3 regions of the Devosia beringensis genome follow, and region 2 is predicted to be linked to each of the others. Evidence: predicted binding sites of a transcription regulator. Region 2 holds the regulator's gene; each other region holds the start of a gene.
The links. The regulator LexA, encoded in region 2, represses DNA repair genes until DNA is damaged. The targets are predictions, from matches to a motif close to TGTTCNNNNTGTGTTCNG.
Positions count from the first base shown of each region.

Region 1 (7,112 bases), 1.9 Mb from region 2:
CCCCAATGCCAAGGACCTGGCATCGCGCGACGTCGTCAGCCGCTGCATGACCCTGGAAATCCGCGAAGGCCGCGGCGTCGGTCCCAAGAAGGACCACATCTACCTGCACCTCGATCATCTCGATCCCGCCGTGCTGGCCGTGCGCCTCCCCGGCATCACCGAGAGCGCCAAGATCTTTGCCGGCGTCGACCTGACGCGCGAGCCGATCCCGGTGATCCCCACGGTGCACTACAATATGGGCGGCATCCCCGCCAATTATCATGGCGAAGTGCTCAACCCGACGCCGGAAAACCCCGACGCCGTGGTGCCCGGCCTGATGGCCGTGGGCGAAGCCGCCTGCGCCTCGGTGCATGGCGCCAATCGCCTGGGCTCCAATTCGCTGACCGATCTGGTGGTGTTCGGCCGCGCCGCCGCCATCCGCGCCGGCAAGGTGATCGACCGTGCCAGCCCGATCCCTTCCATCAACAAGGCCCAGGACGACAAGATTCTGGCCCGCTTCGATCGCCTGCGCCACGCTGCCGGCACCAAGCCGACCGCCGCCATCCGCGACGCCATGCAGCACACCATGCAGGAAGACGCCGCCGTGTTCCGCACCGGCGAAACGCTGCAGTCCGGCGTCCGGCGCATGAGCGAAATCTATGGCCAGCTCAAGGACGTCGCGGTTAGTGACCGCTCGCTGATCTGGAATTCCGATCTGGTCGAGACGCTCGAGCTGGAGAACCTGATGGCCAATGCCATGGTTACCGTGGTCTCGGCCGAAGCGCGCGAGGAAAGCCGCGGCGCCCATGCCCGCGAGGATTTTGCCTCCCGCGACGACGTCAACTGGCGCAAGCACACTTTGGGCTGGATCGACACCGATACCGGCGCGGTCAAGCTGGGCTATCGCCCGGTTCATCTCGACCCGCTGACCCCCGAAAGCGAAGGCGGCATCGACCTCAAGAAGATCGCGCCCAAGGCACGGGTGTACTGATCATGCGCCTGGCGGCCCTCGCTGCAGTACCCTTCGCGCTGGGGACGTCGCTCCCGGCGCTGGCTGTGTCGGAGACCGCCGAAGGCTTTGCCGCGGCCATGCAGGGCTGCTGGACGCAGACTCAATGGGGCCCGGAAATCGAAAACTTGCGCACGGACCCCGACTTCACCATTGCTGCGGGGATGTGCCTTGAAGGTGGCATTACCGGTGAGCTGGACGCCTATTCCTGCGAGGGGCGCCCGCTGATCGATTGCTGGGACCAGCACGGCGGCTACGAATTCAAGGCGGAGAAGTTCTGGCGTTATTTTGCCGATGACACGCCGGATGGCCAGATGGTCAGTTGCGACGTGCGCCTGGTTCCCGGCAAGGCCCTGGAGCTGCACGGTTGCCTGGGTCATGCCGCAGACGGAGCAGTCGTGGGCTCTCTCGATGACGCTCGCTATCAGAGGCGGGTGGACTGATGCCGGATACTCAATATTCGGGCACGCCTTTGGCGCAAAAGCTCGGGCTCAAGGATGGGCAGCGGGCGCTGTTCATCGACCTGCCCTCGTCCCTGGCCGAGCTCGCCACGGCCCGCGCCTTTGCTGAATCCAGCCGGGTCACGCTCGACCAGCTCGGCGATGCGGCGCCCGGTTATGACGTCATCCATATCTTCACCAGTGCCCGCGCCGTGCTCGAGACGCTGGGCCAGCGCCTGCTCGACCTGATCGCCCGGGACGGCATGATCTGGGTGAGCTGGCCCAAAAAGGCGGCCAAACTGGCCACCGACATCACCGAGGATGTGATCCGCACGGTGCTGCTGCCCATCGGGCTGGTTGATGTGAAGGTCTGTGCTGTCGACCAGACCTGGTCGGGGCTGAAACTGGTGATCCGCAAGGAGCTGAGATGAGATTTTTAGCCGTGCTGGCCATGCTGGGCCTGCTGAGCGTGCCGGCTTTCGCCGCAGCACCCACAGCAGAGCAAAAGGACGAGTTTTATCGTGTCTGCATGGGCATTGCCCAGAACGACACGCTGTGCGCCTGCAAGGCCGAGGCGGCCATGACGCTGATCGACGAGCGCTTCATGGGGGTGGTGATCGCCTCCATGAAGGGCGGCACCCCGGCCGACAGCGATTTCGTCGCCTACAATACCTATGTCGCCAAGAGCAACCAGGTCTGCAAGCCGGACTACTAGGATTTCGCGCTGTGTTGAGCAGCGTGCGTAAAAAAGGAAGACCGACCCATGGTCGAACTGATGCTCCCCAAGGCCGATCGCCCCGCCAAGGGCAAATCCTGGCCCAAGCCGGCTGCGGCCAAGCGGCTGCGCGAATACCACATCTATCGCTATGACCCCGACCAGTCGGCCAATCCGCGCATCGACACCTATTTCGTCGACCTCGACGATTGCGGCCCGATGATCCTGGATGGCCTGCTCTGGATCAAGAACAAGGTCGACCCCACGCTGACCCTGCGCCGCTCCTGCCGCGAGGGCATTTGCGGCTCCTGCTCGATGAATATCAACGGGCTCAACACCCTGGCCTGCACCAAGGGCATGGAAGAGAGCTCGGGCCCCATCAAGATCTATCCGCTGCCGCATATGCCGGTGGTCAAGGATCTGGTGCCGGACCTCAGCACCTTTTACGCCCAGCACCGCGCCATCGAGCCCTGGCTCAAGACCACCTCGCCCACTCCGGAAAAGGAATGGACGCAGACAGTGCCCCAGCGCGCCAAGCTGGACGGGCTCTATGAATGCATCCTCTGCGCCTGCTGCTCGACCTCGTGCCCGAGCTATTGGTGGAATGGCGACAAGTATCTGGGGCCTGCCGCCCTGCTGCAGGCCTATCGCTGGCTGATCGACAGCCGCGACGAGACCACCCAGGAACGCCTTGATGACCTCGAAGACCCCTTCAAGCTGTTCCGCTGCCACACCATCATGAACTGCGCCAAGGTCTGCCCCAAGGGGCTGAACCCGGCCAAGGCTATCGCCGAAATCAAGAAGATGATGGTGGAACGCCAGGCGGCTTAGGCCTGATCGATCGCTGAATAAGCAGCAGCCTCCGGCGTGATCCGGAGGCTGTTTTGTTTGGGACGGGCCGTCTATGGAGGGTTCGTGCCACTCGACCATAGGTCTCCTGGTCTTGCGCGCTCAAATCGCGCCACTGGCGCGATTTGCCCTGCCGGATACGATCAAGCCTCTTCGGCCTTGCCGATCTGCCGGCGCAGGATGGTGCGGTCGCGGCTGGAGACGCCGATCAGTTCGGCGACGCGCCAGACCATATTGTCTTCCATCTCGTGATTGCTCTGGTCGGCAAACACCACCGTCCACATCATGCGGATGATCTCGAGGCGCTCGGCCAGTTCCAGCGAGGCCAGGCTTGAGGTGAACCGGTAAAGGTCCACCGCCTCGGCATCGCGCAGCGCCGCCTCCTTGATCAGCCGGCCGACGCTGGGCTCGTCCAGCGCGTACTGATCCATCAGCGCATTCTTGATCACCTGCCGCTCGGCCTCGGTCATCTGTCCGTCGACCGCGGCCAGATGCACCAGCAGCGCCGCCACGGCCAGCTGGGGATCGTTGCTGTCGATGGCTTCTTCGGGTCTGGAGAACAGGCGGGTAAGGGCCTCGAACATGGCAGGTGCCTCTTTTCGGGGTGCGACGGAACAGCTCTGGCAGGCGGCGCCGGGAGGGCAGGCAAGCCAGACTTAGTCATCAAAGCCATTTGCTCAATGGTCAGTTGCCTGGCTCACGCGCTCTTGACCGGGTTTGATGCGCAATGGCCACACCAGGGACCCCGAAAAAGGACTCGACTCTCGCCGGATTCGGAGTCTAAGTGTTCCTGTTTTGTTCACTCATAAGGCTGCGCCAATGGGCTCGCCAGACCACCAACAGCGCCTTGCCGCGCTGCGGGACGCTATTGCCGATATCGAGCGCAAGCCGGCTTTGGCCGAAGCGCGGGTAGTGACCCGCGATCCTGCAGCCGGTTTTCCGCTGCCGGCGGGCGGCTTGCTGCAGGAAGTGTTCACCGATGAGCGCCGCCATGCCGGGGCCGTGCTGGGCTTTGCCCTGGCCCAGGCCAGGGGCCTGCTGACCCGCCAGCGCCCGGCCGTCATCTATCTGCAGCTGGTCAAGGACAGCCAGGAAATGGGCCTGCCCTATGGGCCGGGCCTGCTCAGCTTCGGCTTTGACCCCGATGCGCTGGTGCTGGTGCGGGCCGCCACCATGGTCGAGCTGCTGTGGGCGGCCGAAGAGGCGCTGGCCTGCAAGGCGGTGGCGGCCGTGCTGGCCGATATCGCCGGGCACAACAAGATCCTCGATTTCACCGCCAGCCGTCGGCTCAGCCTGCGGGCCGCCAGTGCCGGCAGTTCTATTCTCATGTTGCGTTATGGCACCGACCGGGAGGCCAGCGCGGCGCATCTGCGCTGGCGACTGACCCCGGCACTGAGCGCCCGCAAGCGCTTTGATCCCTTTGCCCCCGGCGCCCCGCAGTGGCGGGCACAGCTGGAAAAGGGGGTTCTCCTCAATCAGCAAACCGAATGGCTCCTGGGTTGGACGCAAGATGGATTCACCACACTCGATGCTGCACGCCGCAACGCAACCGGCTCTGCTGCCGGGCCGCCGTTTCCTGGCGCTGTTCCTGCCCACCTGGCCGACCGATTGGCTGAAACGGCGTGAGCCGGGGCTCAAGGGTCCGCTGGCGCTCTATGAGCGCATCAAGGGCGGGCTGCGGCTCGCGGCGCTGGATGCCGAGGCCGGCCGGGCCGGGCTCAGCGTGGGGCAAAACCTGGCCGATGCGCGCGCCATGGTGCCGACGCTGACGGTCCGTGAGATCGACCGGCCTGTGCTGGAGGCGGTCTTTGCCGATTTTGCCGACTGGCATTCCAATGCCAGCCCGCTGGTCGCGGTGATGGACGATGTCACCCGTTTTGGCGACCTGGTGCTCGACATTACCGGGGTCGCCCACCTGTTTGGGGGCGAAGGCCCCATGCTGCGCCTGCTGCTCACCCGCCTGCGCGCGCTTGGCTATACGGTCGCCGGCGCCATTGCTCCCACCATTGGCGCTGCCTGGGCGGTCAGCCATTTTGCCCGCAGCCAGGTGGTCGAAAACCCCGACCTGGAAGCCGTGCTCGATGCGCTGCCGGTCAATGCCTTGCGCCTGAGCCCGGCGCAGATCGCCGGGCTGAGCCAGATGGGTCTCAAGACCATCGGCCAGCTGCGGCCGCGCGAGCGCAAGCCGTTGCAGGCCCGCTTCGGGCTGTCGCTGTTGCAGCGGCTCGACCAGGCCTATGGCTTGCTGCAAGAGCGCATGGTGCCGCGCATTCCGGTCGCCGAGCGCTATGCCGAACGGCGCTTCACCGATCCGATCGGGCTGATGGACGACGTGCTGATGACCACCCATGACCTGGCCATCCAGCTCGCCATCAGGCTGGAAGCCGAAGGCCTTGGCGGACAGGCCTTTCATCTTTTCCTCTATCGCGTCGATCACAAGATCATCACGCTGTCGATCAACGCGGCCCGGCTGACGCGCGATCCCGATCATATCAGCAAGCTCTTTTCCAACCGCTCCGAGCGGCTTGAAGGCGAATATGATGCCGGCTTCGGCATCGACATGATCCGGTTGGCGGTGAGTTCGGTGGGGGAACTCGATGCGGTTCAGCTGGGGGCCTTTGCCACCCGCGACGGCAGCGAGGACCTCGATCAACTGCAGGACCGGATGAGCAGCCGCTTGGGGCCTCTGGCCGTGCTGCGCACGCAATTCGTCGCCACCCATATTCCCGAACGGGCAGCGCGGCTGGTGCCGGCGATGGCTTATGTCCCGCAGGCTTCGGCAGAGCCCTCCATAGGGCTGGACCGTCCGCTGCGCCTGCTGCCGGTGCCCGAACTGGTGGCCATCAATGCCGAAGTGCCCGATGGCCTGCCGGCGTCGATGATCTGGCGGCGGGCGAGTTACCGGCTGATCAAGGCGGAAGGTCCCGAACGGCTGGGGGCCGAATGGTGGCGCACCGGGCAGCGCCTGCAACTGGTGCCGCCCTTTGTGCCAAAACCGCCCGAGCCGGGCGAAAAGCCGGAACAGCCACCCTATCTGCCCGACCTGGCGCTGCACGATCCCGACGCCGGAAGCCGGGACTATTATGTAGCCGAGGATGCCCAGGGCCGACGGTTCTGGATTTATCGGCAGGGCGCCTATGGTGACGGCAACTGGTATCTGCACGGATTTTTCGCATGAGCGACATCATCCATCTGCAGCCCCGGCAGGGCGGGCGGCTGCAGTCGCCGCCGGTACCTGACTTTGCCGAACTGGTATCGACCACCAATTTTTCCTTCCTGCAGAGCGGGTCATCGCCCGAAGAAATGGTCTCTGCCGCCATGCATCTGGGCCTCAAGGCCTTTGGCGTGACCGATCGCAACAGCTTTGCCGGCGTGGTGCGCGGCTATGTCATTGCCCGCGACCGGGACGAAGACCGCTTCTCCGACTTCCGCTATCTGGTCGGCGTGCGCCTGTGCTTTGCCGACGGCACGCCTGATATCATCGCCTATCCCACCGACCGGGTGGCCTATGGCCGGCTGTGCAAGCTGCTCACCCGGGGCAATCAGCGGGGGGAGAAGGGCAAGCCCGTCCTCTATCTGAGCGACCTGTTCGGTTCGGGTGATCCGGTCTCGGCGGTCGAGCAGGGTCCATCGGAAAACCATGCCCAGGGCCAGCTCTTCATTCTCATCCCCGACGAAACCGATTGGGGCCTGACCGAAAGGACGCTGGAGACGCTCACCACAAGGTCGCCCGGCTCTGTCTGGGTCGCCGGGGCCCCGCGCTTTGATGGCCAGGATCGCGCCCGGCTCAACCGGATCGATGAACTGGCCAGGCGGCATCGCGCCACCATGCTGGCCAGCAATGACGTGCGCTACCACGAGCCGGACCGGCGCATCGTCCAGGATGTGGTGACCTGCATCCGCGAGCACCTGACGCTGGAAAGCGCCGGCTTCCGGCTTGCCGCCAATGCCGAGCGGCATCTCAAGCCGGCCTCTGAAATGGCCCGGCTGTTCCGCGAGCATCCCCATGCCATCACGCAAACGCAGCTTTTCATCGCCCGCATCGACTTCGCGCTCGACCAGCTGAAATACAACTATCCCGAAGAAACCATCGGCAATGGCGAGACGGCGCAGCAGACGC
Region 1 covers NZ_CP045422.1:1,924,039-1,931,150, reverse strand. Annotated here, with positions in the region: gene sdhA (succinate dehydrogenase flavoprotein subunit) at 1-970, shown strand, start outside; gene GDR53_RS09485 (hypothetical protein) at 973-1,431, shown strand; gene GDR53_RS09480 (DUF3052 domain-containing protein) at 1,431-1,859, shown strand; gene GDR53_RS09475 (hypothetical protein) at 1,856-2,143, shown strand; gene GDR53_RS09470 (succinate dehydrogenase iron-sulfur subunit) at 2,192-2,974, shown strand; gene GDR53_RS09465 (tellurite resistance TerB family protein) at 3,136-3,576, opposite strand; gene GDR53_RS09460 (ImuA family protein) at 3,812-4,618, shown strand; gene GDR53_RS09455 (Y-family DNA polymerase) at 4,503-6,170, shown strand; gene GDR53_RS09450 (error-prone DNA polymerase) at 6,167-7,112, shown strand, end outside.
Region 1: GDR53_RS09460 (ImuA family protein) is a predicted target of LexA. The motif match lies at 3,778-3,795, and genes of this name have one in related genera.

Region 2 (7,112 bases):
ACCGCCTCGCTGGCCCATGCCGACCTGCTGATCATCCAGCCGGAAAACGATCCCGGTCAGCCGGTCGGCGCCATGGCCGAGGCCCTGGTGATCGACGCCTTCTAGCCTCAGGCGAACAGCACGCCCGGATCGGACAGGCCGGAAATGCCATAGAGCAGGATCGAGCCGCCATCGGACAGCGCCAGCACGGTGGAATCGGCAACCATGTCGAAGTCGAAGTCGAAATCCGCCATCGATTCCAGCGTCAGGCCCGCGGCGAAGCGCAACCGGTCCTCGCCGGTGGCAAAATCGATAATCACGTCATTGCCGCAACCCGCGGCAAAGACGAAGACGTCGTCTCCCGTTTCGCCAAAGCATAGATCATCGCCCGCCCCGCCGCGGATGATGTCATTGCCGGTGCCGCCGACGAGCTGGTCATCGCCTTCCCCGCCATTGAGAATGTCGTTACCGGCATCACCCCAAAGCAGGTCATAGCCGGCCCCGCCGCGCAGCAGATCGGCGCCGTCATCGCCCGTCAGCAGGTCGTCGCCCTGCCCCCCGACCACCAGGTCATTGCCGGCGCCGCCGGCCAGCCGGTCCAGGTCGCGGCCTCCATAGATCATGTCGTCGCCGGCCTCGCCGGCCATCAGGTTGAAGCCGTTGCCGCCGCGGATCGTGTCATTGCCATTTTCGCCCAGCAGGACGTCGTCACCATTGCCACCGAAGATGAGGTCATCGCCATCACCACCTTCGATGAGGTCGCCGCCATTGCGGCCCGACAGCGTGTCATTGCCGCCTTGTCCATCGAGGAAGTCGCCGAAGAACGCGCCCGACAGCACGTCATCAAGCGGACCGCCGCCGGCAATCTCCACGCCGTCCAGAATGATCAGCGGCACATCGACCGCGATGCTGCCGCCGCCGGGCGCCTGCGCCGTCACGGTCACCTGCAGCAGCAAGGTGCCGGGGTCGGCCGCGCCCCCGTCGAAGGACAGCGTCAGTGTCGCCGGATCAAAATTCAGCCATTCCGGCAGCGGATTGCCATAGATGTCGGCGGTGAACACCGTCGCGTCCGGCAAAGCGGCGAACAGGCTGGCCGGCAGGACCAGGCTCATGCCCTGCGCCGAAAACGCCGGCACCGGCCGCGTCAGGTCGACTGTGGACGGGTCGCCGGGCTCGTTGCGTAATAGGGTCACTGGAGGAACATGGCTTTCGCCCTGCGCCAGCGAGCCGACCAGTACATCGATATCGCCATCGCCGTCGAAATCGCCACTGGCAACGCCAGTGCCAAAAGTCGCCCCGGCAAAACGCTGCACCTCCACGAAGACACCGTTACCGCTATTTTCAAGGACCACGGTGGGATACGCCGCCCAGGCCGCTGAAATAAGGTCGAGATCACCGTCTGCATCAAAGTCGGCGAGTTCAAGGCGGCCGGGGCCTTGCGCCAGGCGCTGCCCGCTATCGGTAAAGCTGCCCGATCCATCATTTAGAAATATCCGGTCGCCACTGCCGTTGCGTACGCGCGTGGCGATATCGATATCCCCGTCACCATCGACGTCGCCTGCGGCCCCAGCATCAAAGAGGTTTGTCATGTCCTCCGCGTCAGCAAAGGCAATCTGGCTCACAAATGAGCCGGAGCCGTCGTTGACATAAATGAGTTTGCTGTTGGACGAGTGGCTCGTCACGAAATCGAGGTCTCCGTCCCCGTCGAAGTCGGCCACGACGGCGTGGCGCGCACCGGAAATCGGCGCCTCCCAGCCCTGAATAAAGGCACCAGTTCCATCATTGCTGAACAGCCGCGTATGACTATCGCCCACCGATAGGATATCGACATCGCCATCGCCGTCGAAATCGCCGACCTCGACGCTGTAGCCGCTGTCCTCCTCAATCAGCAGCGCACCTTGGGTGAGATTGCCCATGCCGTCATTGAGCCAGATCGTGCCGGGATTGTGGGGGCTGCTGAACACCGCATCCATGTCGCCATCGCCGTCCAGATCGGCAAGCGCCACACTGATCGAATTGGCGTACAGGGAGGCGCCAGCAGTGAACGCGCCCGTGCCGTCATTGGTCAGTACTACCGCGCCACCTGTGGCGACGACAGCGTCCAGATCGCCATCGCCGTCCATGTCGGCAACGGCGATGTCAGCTGCGTTGCCAGTTCCGGCAATGGTCCCCGCATTGTCGAAGTGCCAGCCCGTCTCGACTGGCGGCGCAAAGACCACGGCCCGACCAAAGTTTACAATGCCAAAGTTCAATCTCGCCCCCGCGATAGACTTGCCGTATTCACCTCCCATATGCCGACAACAGAACACAGTCTGTCAATGCTCTGTTAATACAATACTGGCCGCTGGATCGGCGCCCTGCCGCGAAGCAATGCGCAGTCACACCTCACAACTGCCGCCCGGATATCCCTGCAATACAGGCGTGGAACGGATGACTTGCAGAACACAACCGGAACACCTATAGTCGTTCTGTCTATGTTCCGATTCTAATCCCGAGGGGCCCATGCTCACGCGCAAACAACACGAGCTGTTGATGTTCATCCACGAACGGATGAAGGAAAGCGGCATTCCGCCCTCCTTCGACGAGATGAAGGATGCGCTGGATCTGGCCTCCAAATCGGGCATCCATCGCCTGATCACCGCCCTCGAGGAGCGCGGCTTTATCCGTCGCCTGCCCAACCGGGCCCGGGCGCTCGAAGTGCTCAAGCTCCCCGATTCCATGAACCCCTCGCTGGGCGGCCGCAAGGCGCGCTTCGAGCCTTCGGTGATCGAGGGCAATCTGGGCAAGGTAGCCAGCCCCCCTTCGCGCATATCAGCGGCCGAGGACTATGCCAGGCCGATCGCCATTCCGGTCATGGGCCGTATCGCGGCCGGTACGCCCATCGAAGCGATCCAGAACCATTCTCACACCATCATGGTCCCGCCCGAAATGTTGGGCAGCGGCGAGCATTACGCGCTCGAAGTGCGCGGCGATTCGATGATCGATGCCGGTATTTTCGATGGCGACACCGTCTTGATTAAGAAGCAGGACGCGGCCAGCACCGGCGAGATCATCGTGGCTCTCGTGGATGATGAAGAAGCCACCCTCAAGCGCTTGCGTCGCAAGGGTAATACCGTGGCGCTCGAAGCCGCCAACCCGGCCTATGAGACCCGCATCTTCCCGCCCGACCGGGTCAAGATCCAGGGTCGCCTGGTCGGCTTGTTGCGCAAGTACTGATGGCAGCGATCGGCCCCGAAGGCGTCATGGAACGCTACGGGTCGCTGATCAACGAGCACCGGTTCGAGGTCTTGCTGCCGTTGATTGCCCCGGACGCGGTGTTCTGGTTCAACGACGGATCGCATGCCGGCATAACGGCGATTGCCCAGGCCTTTGAATCGGTTTGGGCGGTTCTGCGTGACGAAAGCTATTGGCTGGAAGATCTGCATTGGTTGGCCCGGGATGACCGGGCCGCCGCGTGCATCTACCGCTTTTGTTGGACCGCCACGATCAATGGCCGGGCCGCATCTGGCAGCGGCAGGGGCACGACGGTGCTGCAGTGCCGCGCTCAGGCTTGGCAGATCGTGCATGAGCATTTGAGCGCGGCGCCGGGGTAAGGCATGCCTGAGGGCTGGTTTGACCGCCCTACCCAGCCGTCTTGAACAGCAGCCTTGTCTCCCATTTTGCCGGGTCCGGTTCGGCCGACGGGTCGGTTTCGTAGATTTCGAGGCGACAGGCGAAATGGTCGCCATCGCCTTTTTCCACCACATCCCAGGCAATGCCGCGCTCCTTGGCCCAGCCGATCAGCATGGCGGTGGCGTCATAGAGTCCGTCATAATGACCGGTATGGGTCATGGCCGCATATTTGCCTGCCGGCAATTCGCCGAACTTGATCGCGCCGTCCGGCGCCGCGACCCGGTCGACCGGGACGCCGACCTCGATATCGAGCGTCCTGGCCATGTCGATGCGGCGATAGTTGAAGAACGGCGCCGCAATGGGCGCGACGCCGAGCTTGGCCAGCCCGGCAAACAGCGCCGGAAAGCCTTCATCGGCGGCCTTTTTCATCTCCGCCATGGTGACGGTGAAATCGATATAGGCATAGGGCCTTGCGGCCTGGTCTTGGATGATCGGGGTGGTCAGCACGATGGGCTCCTCTCACTTCTGCTGCGACAGTCTTCTGCCGCTCCCGCACGCTGGGGCGTGGCAGTGTGAGGACGACGATCAGCAGGAGTGGGATTCGACAGGCTCGGAAGAGCGAGCGGCGATCAGTCGCGCGCGTCGGGCGGCGGGATATCGGTGCTGGTCTTGCACTCCACCAGCCACACATCATAGACGGCGTGGTCCACGGCATTGAGCGCCGGGCTGTCGGCAAACATCCAGCCGGTAAAGATGCGCTTGGACGTGCCGGTCAGACTGCGCTGGTCGACCTCGAGAAAGGCCGACACGCGCTGCGCTTCGGTGACGGGGTGGCTGTAGCAGGCGCGCGGGGTGATCTCGAGCGCGCCGAACAACACCGTCTCGTCAATATAGACATCAAAGCGGGTGATGCGGCCGGTGATCTTGTCGAGCCCGGCAAAGGCCGCAACCGGATTGGCAATCGGCTGCGCCATGGCCGAACCGATATGGCCGGCACTAGCCAATGCCGTCAGCGCGAGCAGCGCCGCGGCACGGCGCAGGATAAAGGTGAGATGGCGCAAGGCGCCCGCTCTATTCAGGCGACCAGGCGTCATAGTCCCCGGTGACGCGCGGGCGCTCGCCCTTGTTGAGCAGGCTGCCATCGGGGCGATAGGCTTCCGCCGTACCGGTCAGGTTTTCCTGGTGCGGCAGTTCCCAGCTCTTGGCCACGTAATTGGCCTTGGTGGGGACCACGTCGGTGCGGTGATGCATCCAGCCATGCCAGCCATTGCCGATGGTGGAGGCGTCGGCTGGACCGGCATAGGTTACATAGCGCCGGTCGGCTTTCTTGTCCTGATAGTACTGGTTGCCGAACTCGTCGCTGCCGACATAGTCGCCGAAGCGCCAGATCCACAGGCGGGTGCCCCAGGTCTGACCACCCCACCAGGAGAAGATTTCACTCAGGAACTGCTTGATACCCGATTTTGCCACTTGTCGATTCCGCCGTCGGAGCTTTGCGTTGGGCCGGGTGTACCATGGGTTCGACACGCGGCCTAGTCTCGGGCGGGCTTTTCGGCGCGCCAAATTGACCTTCTGGTGCCGCTTTTGCCGCCCGGCAATGCACCAGGCGCGCCCCTGCCCTGCATACTGCATCTGGGTGGCCGCGCGCGGGGGCAGCCACAAGCGCTGGTGTGTCCCTCGCCGACAATTTTTCGGCGAATTTTCTGCGCTTGACAGGATTTGCGGTCGCCTGATTCTGGGTTTTTGAGCTATGGTTAACCAGTTATGACCGCCTGATGACAGAGGCCGGAAGCATGAGGAATCACGGCGCTTTAGCGCGGCTTTCTGGCCTCACATATCGGGCCCTCATGTGACACTGCTTGATGGGTAAATAGAGCCGGGCAAGAGCCGGAAAATCTTGCACTTTGTCCCCGCTATCCACATATTGAGCCTACTAGTGGTTGTCCCGGTGACCCATCGCACCACTAGACCTTGTGATTTCTTGCGTTGACGCGTGGTTTGAATCGGCAGATGTTTTGATCCAGGCCCGCAGCACCGACTGCCGGGGGCCAAGTCCCCTGCTCGGAGCGCTGGCATCAGACCGGCGCCATTCGGGGGCACAGGCATGTTTGTCGAGCCCGGCCACGGGCTCGGTTGGTGACGCGTCAAAACAGATTTGGGTTTGAAGCCGGGTTTTTCGGCTCGCGGGCATCTGCCCGTTACATTGGGGACTAAGACGACTATGCGCATTGAACGCCGGTTCACGACTGCCAATCAGGACCGCTATGCCGGTCTGCAATTCCGCTCGGCCACCAGCGAGATTCGCAATCCCGATGGCTCTGTCGTTTTCAAGCTCGAAGACATTGCCGTGCCCGCTTCCTGGAGTCAGGTGGCGGCCGATATCATTGCCCAGAAATATTTCCGCAAGGCCGGCGTCGCCAAGGCGCTCAAGAAGGTCGAGGAAAATTCCGTCCCATCCTGGCTGTGGCGCTCCGTCCCTGACGAAGCTGCGCTCGCCAAGCTGCCCGAGAATGAGCGCTACGGTTCGGAAATGGACAGCCGCCAGGTCTTCGATCGCCTGGCCGGCACCTGGACCTATTGGGGCTGGAAGGGCGGTTATTTTGACTCTGAAGAAGATGCAAAAACCTTCTTTGACGAACTCGCCTTCATGCTGGCCAGCCAGCGCGTCGCGCCGAACTCGCCCCAGTGGTTCAATACCGGCCTGTTCTGGGCCTATGGCATTGATGGCCCCGGCCAGGGCCATTTCTATGTCGACCCCTTCACCCACAAGCTGGTGAGCTCCAAGAGCTCCTACGAGCATCCCCAGCCGCATGCCTGCTTCATCCAGTCGGTCAGCGATGACCTGGTCAATGAAAACGGCATCATGGACCTCTGGGTCCGCGAAGCCCGTCTGTTCAAGTATGGTTCGGGCACCGGCACCAATTTCTCCGCTCTGCGCGGCTCGGGCGAACGCCTCTCCGGCGGCGGCAAGTCAAGCGGCCTGATGAGCTTCCTCAAGATCGGCGACCGTGCAGCGGGCGCCATCAAGTCGGGTGGCACGACCCGTCGCGCCGCCAAGATGGTGGTGCTGGACATTGATCATCCAGATGTCGAGGAATACATCAACTGGAAGGTGAAAGAGGAGCAGAAGGTTGCCGCTCTCGTCACCGGCTCCAAGGTTGTCTCAAAACACCTCAAGTTGATCATGAAGGCTGCCGTCAACTGCGAAGGCAGTGGCGACGACTGCTTTGACGTCTCCATGAACCCTGCCCTCAAGCGCGAAGTCCGCGCTGCCAAGAAGGCCCTGGTGCCGGAGAACTACATCTTCCGCGTCATCCAGTTCGCCAAGCAGGGCTACACCAATATCGAATTCCCGGTCTACGACACCGATTGGGACAGCGAAGCCTATCTGACCGTCTCGGGCCAGAACTCGAACAATTCCGTGCGCGTCACCGATGATTTCCTGCGCGCCGTCGAAGGCGATGGCGACTGGGATCTCAAAGCCCGCCAGTCCGGCAAGGTCACCAAGACGCTCAAGGCCC
Region 2 covers NZ_CP045422.1:3,845,058-3,852,169, reverse strand. Annotated here, with positions in the region: gene GDR53_RS18730 (molybdopterin molybdotransferase MoeA) at 1-105, shown strand, start outside; gene GDR53_RS18725 (FG-GAP-like repeat-containing protein) at 108-2,231, opposite strand; gene lexA (transcriptional repressor LexA) at 2,482-3,195, shown strand; gene GDR53_RS18715 (YybH family protein) at 3,195-3,572, shown strand; gene GDR53_RS18710 (GyrI-like domain-containing protein) at 3,601-4,098, opposite strand; gene GDR53_RS18705 (DUF2155 domain-containing protein) at 4,221-4,652, opposite strand; gene GDR53_RS18700 (NADH:ubiquinone oxidoreductase subunit NDUFA12) at 4,663-5,061, opposite strand; gene GDR53_RS18695 (vitamin B12-dependent ribonucleotide reductase) at 5,813-7,112, shown strand, end outside.

Region 3 (7,112 bases), 670 kb from region 2:
CGCGGATCAGCGCCTTGACCTCGGCCTCGGCGCTTTCGGTCTCATAGCCCAAAAATTCGGTCGGCCCGTGCTGGTCGGCCAGGCTGAACCAGATCGTGTCGGTGGCGGCGCCACCAGCGCCCGACCAGCTCTTGCGCGCTTCGGCCTTTTGCGCCGCCATGGCGGCGTCAAAGCCGGGCTGGTCGACGCTGATGCCGCGCAGGCGCAACGCGTCCTGCGTCAGGTCGAGCGGGAAGCCATAGGTGTCGTAGAGCTTGAAGGCCGAGGCGCCATTGAGCACGGCCCCCTCGCCCATCTCCTTGGTCTCGTCGGCCAGGATCTGCAGCCCGCGGCCCAGCGTCTTGAGGAAGCGCCCTTCCTCGAGTTTGACCGTCTCGGCAATCATGGCCTCCCCGCTCTGCAGCTCGGGATAGGCCTGGCCCATCTCGCGCACCAGGGTGGGCACCAGCTTGTAGATCACCGGCTCTTCGGCGCCCAGCAGCGTGGCGTGGCGCATGGCGCGGCGCATGATGCGGCGCAGCACATAGCCGCGGCCTTCATTGGATGGCAGCACGCCCTCGGCAATCAGAAAGCTCATCGAGCGCAGGTGATCGGCGATGACGCGCAGGCTGCGATTGCCCTCGCCCTGCACGTCGACGCCAGTCGCCGCAGCGGCCGCGCCGATCAGCGCCTTGAACAGGTCGATATCGTAATTGTCATGCACGCCCTGCATCACCGCAGCGACGCGCTCGATACCCATGCCGGTATCGATCGAGGGGCGCGGCAGGCTGGAGCGGTCACCATTGGCCTGCTGCTCATACTGCATGAACACCAGGTTCCAGATCTCGATCCAGCGATCGCCATCTTCCTCGGCCGAGCCCGGCGGGCCGCCCCAGACCTTGTCGCCATGGTCGTAGAAGATTTCCGAGCAGGGACCGCACGGGCCGGTATCGCCCATCTGCCAGAAGTTGGACTTGGCGCCGAGCCGCACGATGCGGTCTTCGCTGAGGCCGGCAATCTTCTTCCACAGCGCCATGGCCTCGTCATCATCCTGATAGATGGTGACCATCAGCTTGTCGCGCGGCAGTTCCCACTCCTTGGTGAGCAGGTTCCAGGCCAGCTCGATCGCCTCTGCCTTGAAATAGTCGCCGAACGAGAAATTGCCCAGCATCTCGAAAAAGGTGTGGTGGCGGGCGGTAAAGCCCACATTGTCGAGATCGTTGTGCTTGCCGCCGGCGCGCACGCATTTCTGCGCCGAGACCGCGCGCGAATAAGGGCGCTTTTCCACCCCGGTAAAGGTGTTCTTGAACTGCACCATGCCCGCATTGGTGAACATCAGCGTCGGATCGTTGCGCGGCACCAGCGGGCTCGACGCCACGGCCTCGTGGCCATTGCGCACAAAATACTGGGAAAAACTCGAACGCAGGTCGTTAACGCTGGTCATGGACGGACTTTCATTCGGGAGAATGGCACGGACGCGCCGCAGAGGTCGGCTGGCTTTCTATCGCGTGGCCTGCCGAAATGTCCAGCATTGCGGCAGCAATGCGGTACCCCCTGCCCGCCGCGCGCATCCCAGGCGGCCGGCCAGACCGGATCACCACCGCACCCCGCGGACAAAAAAGGGGCATCGCTTGTGCGATGCCCCTCAAAATACCCTGCATGGGAAGAATGACCTGGGACGAAACCTATTCGTCGCTGCCCACGGCGTCGTCGCCACCGGCCACCAGCAGCACTTCGCCCAGCAAGCCCGAGCTTTCGCGCACGCTCTGCTCGATTGTCCGGGCGGCATCCGGATTGTCCTTGAGATATTGCCGCGCATTCTCGCGCCCCTGGCCCAGCCGCTGGCTGTCCCAGGAGAACCAGGCGCCGGCCTTTTCGATGATGCCGGCCTTGACGCCCAGATCGAGCAGCTCGCCGGTCTTGGAAATGCCTTCGCCATACATGATGTCGAATTCGACCTGGCGGAACGGCGGCGCCAGCTTGTTCTTGACCACCTTGACTCGCGTCTGGTTGCCCACGATCTCTTCGCGATCCTTGAGCGCGCCAATGCGGCGAATGTCGAGGCGCACCGAAGCGTAGAATTTCAGCGCATTGCCGCCCGTCGTCGTCTCGGGCGAGCCATACATCACACCGATCTTCATACGGATCTGGTTGATGAAGATGACCAGGCACTTGGACTTGGAGATCGAGCCGGTCAGCTTGCGCATGGCCTGGCTCATCAGGCGGGCCTGCAGGCCCGGCAGTGAATCGCCCATTTCGCCTTCGAGCTCGGCCCGCGGCGTCAGCGCCGCCACCGAATCGATCACCAGCACGTCGATGGCGCCTGAGCGGACCAGCGTATCGGTGATTTCCAGCGCCTGCTCGCCGGCATCGGGCTGCGAGATCAGCAGGTCATCGACATTGACGCCCAGCTTGCGGGCATAGATCGGGTCGAGCGCATGCTCGGCATCGACAAAGGCGCAGATGCCGCCGGCCTTCTGGGCCTCGGCAATCACATGCAGCGCCAATGTGGTCTTGCCCGAGCTTTCCGGCCCGAAAATCTCCACGATACGGCCCTTTGGCAGGCCGCCAATGCCCAGCGCAATGTCGAGGCCGAGCGAGCCGGTCGAGATCGACTCGACTTCGATCGCTGCCGCCTCGCCCAGGCGCATGATCGACCCCTTGCCGAAATTGCGCTCGATCTGGCTGAGCGCCGCGGCAAGTGCCTTGTCCTTATCCATCGATCCACCTTCAACAACACGAAGCGACGCGTTAGCCATCAATTCTCTCCTTATTCCACGCTCCGGAGGGCGGCGCAACGCGCGGATGCCTGAGCTGGGGGTGCATACAATGTGCTTTATTTGTTCTCATATTGTTCCCGTCTCGTCAATGGACAAAATGAGAACATCGGTTAGTTCTTGGCCATAGACTCTGAAGAATCGCTCGCTCGGCCCAGCTGCGCATCATAAGTATGATTTTTGCACTTGCGTCGCGGGGCCATGTTGCGTTTTATGCCCGCAATCGTGCCCCAGGGGCCTTGTTGCGCAGGAGCCGCGCCGTGAATCTCATCCAGTTCTTCGATCTCAATGGCCATCGCGCCGTGGCTGCCGTGCAGGACGGGGTAGCCCGGACGGTCAATGACACCGCCAGTGTCTATGAGCTGACCATTGCCGCGCTCTCCAGCCATGGCGGCCTCGCCGCCCTGATCGCATCCCGCGGCCTGGGCGACACCGTCGATCGCGCCGCCATCCTGGCCGAGGGGCGCATGCTTTCCCCCATCGACCATCCCGATCCGGCTCATCTCTACGTCACCGGCACCGGCCTCACCCATCTCGGCTCGGCCGCCACCCGCGACGCCATGCATAAGGCCAGCGGCAGCAAGCCGGCCGGCGAGCTCACCGATTCGATGAAGATGTTCCAGATGGGCCTTGAACACGGCAAGCCCACCGATGGCGGCCATGGCGTGCAGCCGGAATGGTTCTACAAGGGCAATGGCTATACCGTGGCCCGCCCCGGCCATCCCATCCCCTCCCCCGGCTTTGCCCTGGACGCCGGCGAAGAGCCCGAAATCGCCGGCATCTATGTCATCGACCAGAACGGTCAGCCGCGTCGCCTGGGCTTTGTCCTGGCCAATGAATTCTCCGATCACGTCACCGAGCGGATGAATTATCTCTACCTGGCCCATTCCAAGCTGCGCGCCTGTTCCTTCGGCCCCGAACTGCGCCTGGGCGACCTGCCCGCCCATGTCGAGGGCACCTCGCGCATCTGGCGCGACGGCAAGGTGCTGTGGGAAAAGCCCTTCGTCTCGGGCGAGGACAATATGAGCCACACCATCGCCAATCTTGAATATCACCACTTCAAATATGAGCTGTTCCGCAATCCCGGCGATGTGCATGTCCATTGCTTCGGCACCGCCACGCTGAGCTTTGCCGATGGCATTGCCACGCAGCCGAATGACATTTTCGAGCTTGAGGCCGCCCCCTTCGGCGCCGCCCTGCGCAACCCGCTGCGCCAGCAGGATGAGCATCCCCTGATCATCGGCAATGTCTACTAGCCCGCTACCCGCTTGCCGCCCCGACACTAACATGTCAGTTTCCCTCCGCCTTGCGAGGCGGGGGGAAATACCATGGCACGAACTTTTGAAAAGCGCCGGATCGGCCGGACCGATCTGCAGATCACCACGCTGGGCCTCGGCGGCGCCAGCCTTGCCGGCATCTTCTCCGCCGTGCCGGCCGACCAGGCCCGCGCCACGGTCAGCCATGCGCTCGACCAGGGTCTCACCTATCTCGACACCGCCCCGCAATATGGCCTGGGCCGCTCGGAACACCTGGTGGGCGACGTGCTGCGCTCTCGGCGGTCCGAGGCAGTGCTCTCCACCAAGGTCGGCCGCCTGCTCAAACCGGTCGATCCCGCCATGCAGGACAAGGGCAACTGGGTCGATCCCCTGCCCTTCGACCAGCTCTACGATTACACCTATGACGGCGTGATGCGCTCCTTCGAGGACAGCCTGCAGCGCCTCGGCCTCAACCGCGTCAATATTCTCTATGTCCACGACATCGGCACCGCCACCCATGGCACGGCCAACGCGGCCTATTGGGCGCAGCTGGCCGGCGGCGGCTACCGCGCCCTGCGCGAACTGCGCGACAGCGGCCTCGTCAGCGCCATTGGCCTTGGCGTCAATGAATGGGAAGTGCTGATGGACGCCTTCGCCTTGGGCGATTGGGACGTCTTCCTCCTGGCCGGGCGCTATACCCTGCTCGAACAGACCGCGCTCGCCCCGTTCATGACCACCTGCGCCCAGCGCGGCGCCTCGGTCGTAGTCGGTGGCCCGTTCAATTCGGGCATTCTGGTGGGCGGCGATAAATTCAACTATGCCAAGGCGCCTGACGCCGTGGTCGCCCGCGTCAGGGCAATCGAGGAAGTGTGTCAGGGCTTTGGGGTGCCGCTGCCGGCTGCCGCCCTGCAGTTCCCGCTGACCCATCCGGTGGTCTGCAACGTCCTGCCCGGGCCGCGTTCCCCGGCCGAGCTTAACGGCATTCTCGATTGGTGGGACATCACCATCCCGCACGAACTCTGGACCAGCCTGGCCGCCAAGGGCCTCTTGGCCCCCGGCACGCCCATTCCCGGCGGCCTGGCCTGAGCGTCGTCGGTCAGTTCAGGTCGAGCGCGTAGGCCCGAAGGATCGCCATCGGCACCAGGCCCAGCACTTCCTTGTTGGTGGCGCGCAGATAGACGCGCGGCGCCGTGCCGGCAACATGCGCCTGCATCCAGCGACCGGCCACCAGGCACCAGCGGTTGCCCGCCACCAGCCCGGCAAAGCCGAATTGCGGCATCGGCGTGCTCAGGTCGTTCCCCACCGCCTTGGAATAGGTCAGAAAGGCGTCGCTGGCCTCGATGCACACCAGGTGCACCGCCGCATGGTCGGGCCCCGCCGCGCAATAGCCGGTGCGGTAGAACCCGGTCAGCGGATCGTGCGAACAGGGCTGCAGCGCCTCACCAAGCACATTGAGTTCAGTCGGCCCGGCAAACCGCCCCTGCTCGGTCAATGCACCTCGTCCTTGCCGAGCTTCTGCAGTACCTGCTTGACCTTGGAATTGATCTGGTCGAGCGAATAGGGCTTGGGCAGGAATTCCACGCTCTGGTCGTCCTCGATATCGCGACGCACGCTTTCCTCGGCATAGCCGGACACGAAGATCACCTTGAGATGCGGCATGGTCTTGCGCACTTCCTTGAGCAGGCTCGGACCGTCCATTTCCGGCATCACCACGTCCGAGATCATCAGGTCGATCTTGAAGTCGATATCGGCCAGCACTTCCATGGCCTCTTCGCCGCCATCGGCCTCGAACACCTCATAGCCGGTGGCACGCAGCGCCTGGGCCGAGAAGGCGCGCACGCTTTCCTCGTCCTCGACCAGCAGGATCCGCTCATGCCCGGTCAGGTCGCGCACCGGCGCCGCCGCGGCTGCCACCTTGGCCGCCACTTCGTTCTCGTCCGGTACATGCCGCGGCAGGAAGATCTTGAACGTCGTGCCCACACCCACCACCGAGACGGGATAGATGAAACCCTCGGTCTGCTTGACGATGCCATAGACCGTCGACAGGCCCAGGCCCGTGCCCTTCCCCAGTTCCTTGGTGGTGAAGAACGGTTCGAAGATCTTGGCGATCACTTCGGGCGTCATGCCGGTGCCGGTATCCTGCACCTCGATCAGCACATAATCGGCCGGCACCATGCCCTCGAAATTGAGCGTCGCCGCTTCCGAGCGATCGACATTGGCGGTGCGCAGCGTGATCGAGCCGCCCTTGTCCATGGCGTCGCGCGCATTGACCACCAGGTTGATGATCACCTGTTCGAGTTGCACCACATCGGCGCGCACCGGCCAGATATTGCGGCCATGCTGCACGGTCAGCGTGTTCTTCTCGCCGATCATGCGCTTGAGCAGCACCGTCAGATCGTCGACGATCAGCGGCAGTTCGAGCACCTGCGGCCGCAGCGTCTGCCGGCGCGAAAAGGCCAGCAGCTGCCGGGTCAGGCCCGCGGCGCGATTGGCGTTCTGCTTGATCTGCATCAGCTCGCTGAACGAGGGGTCGCCCGGCTTGTGCTTGAGCAGCAGCAGGTCGGAAAAGCCGATAATGGCGGTGAGCAGGTTGTTGAAATCGTGTGCGACCCCACCGGCCAGCTGGCCCACGGCTTGCATCTTCTGGCTCTGGGCAAACTGGGCCTCCAGCTTGCGCTGGTCGGTCATGTCCAGCGCATAGACATTGATCTGCTCGGGCGAGCCGGCGCTCATTTCTGAGGCCGACAGATAAAGCCGCACGGCATGATCGCCCTCGACGCTGAGCAGCGCGTCCACCGGTTCGATCTCGCTGCGATGCGCCAGCGCCTCGCCGACGGCCTTGCCGAAGCGCTCGCGGCTGCCCTCACCGATGAGCGCGCTGAGCGGCTCCATCTCGATGCTCTTTTCCTCGCCCGCCCAGTGGAAAATCCGCCCGAACGGCGCATTGGTGCGGATGATCCGCCCATCGGCGTCGAGCGTGGCAATGGCAAAGGGCGTGTCGTTGAAAAAGCGCGAGAACCGCACCTCGGCCGCGCGCAGTTCCTCTTCATTGTCCGGCGCATTGGATTTGTCGAGCACCAGGGTACGCGTCTCGCCCAGC
Region 3 covers NZ_CP045422.1:3,177,723-3,184,834, reverse strand. Annotated here, with positions in the region: gene alaS (alanine--tRNA ligase) at 1-1,423, opposite strand, end outside; gene recA (recombinase RecA) at 1,665-2,738, opposite strand; gene araD1 (AraD1 family protein) at 3,017-4,012, shown strand; gene GDR53_RS15465 (aldo/keto reductase) at 4,085-5,098, shown strand; gene GDR53_RS15460 (DUF2237 family protein) at 5,109-5,504, opposite strand; gene cckA (cell cycle histidine kinase CckA) at 5,501-7,112, opposite strand, start outside.
Region 3: recA (recombinase RecA) is a predicted target of LexA. The motif match lies at 2,821-2,838, and genes of this name have one in related genera.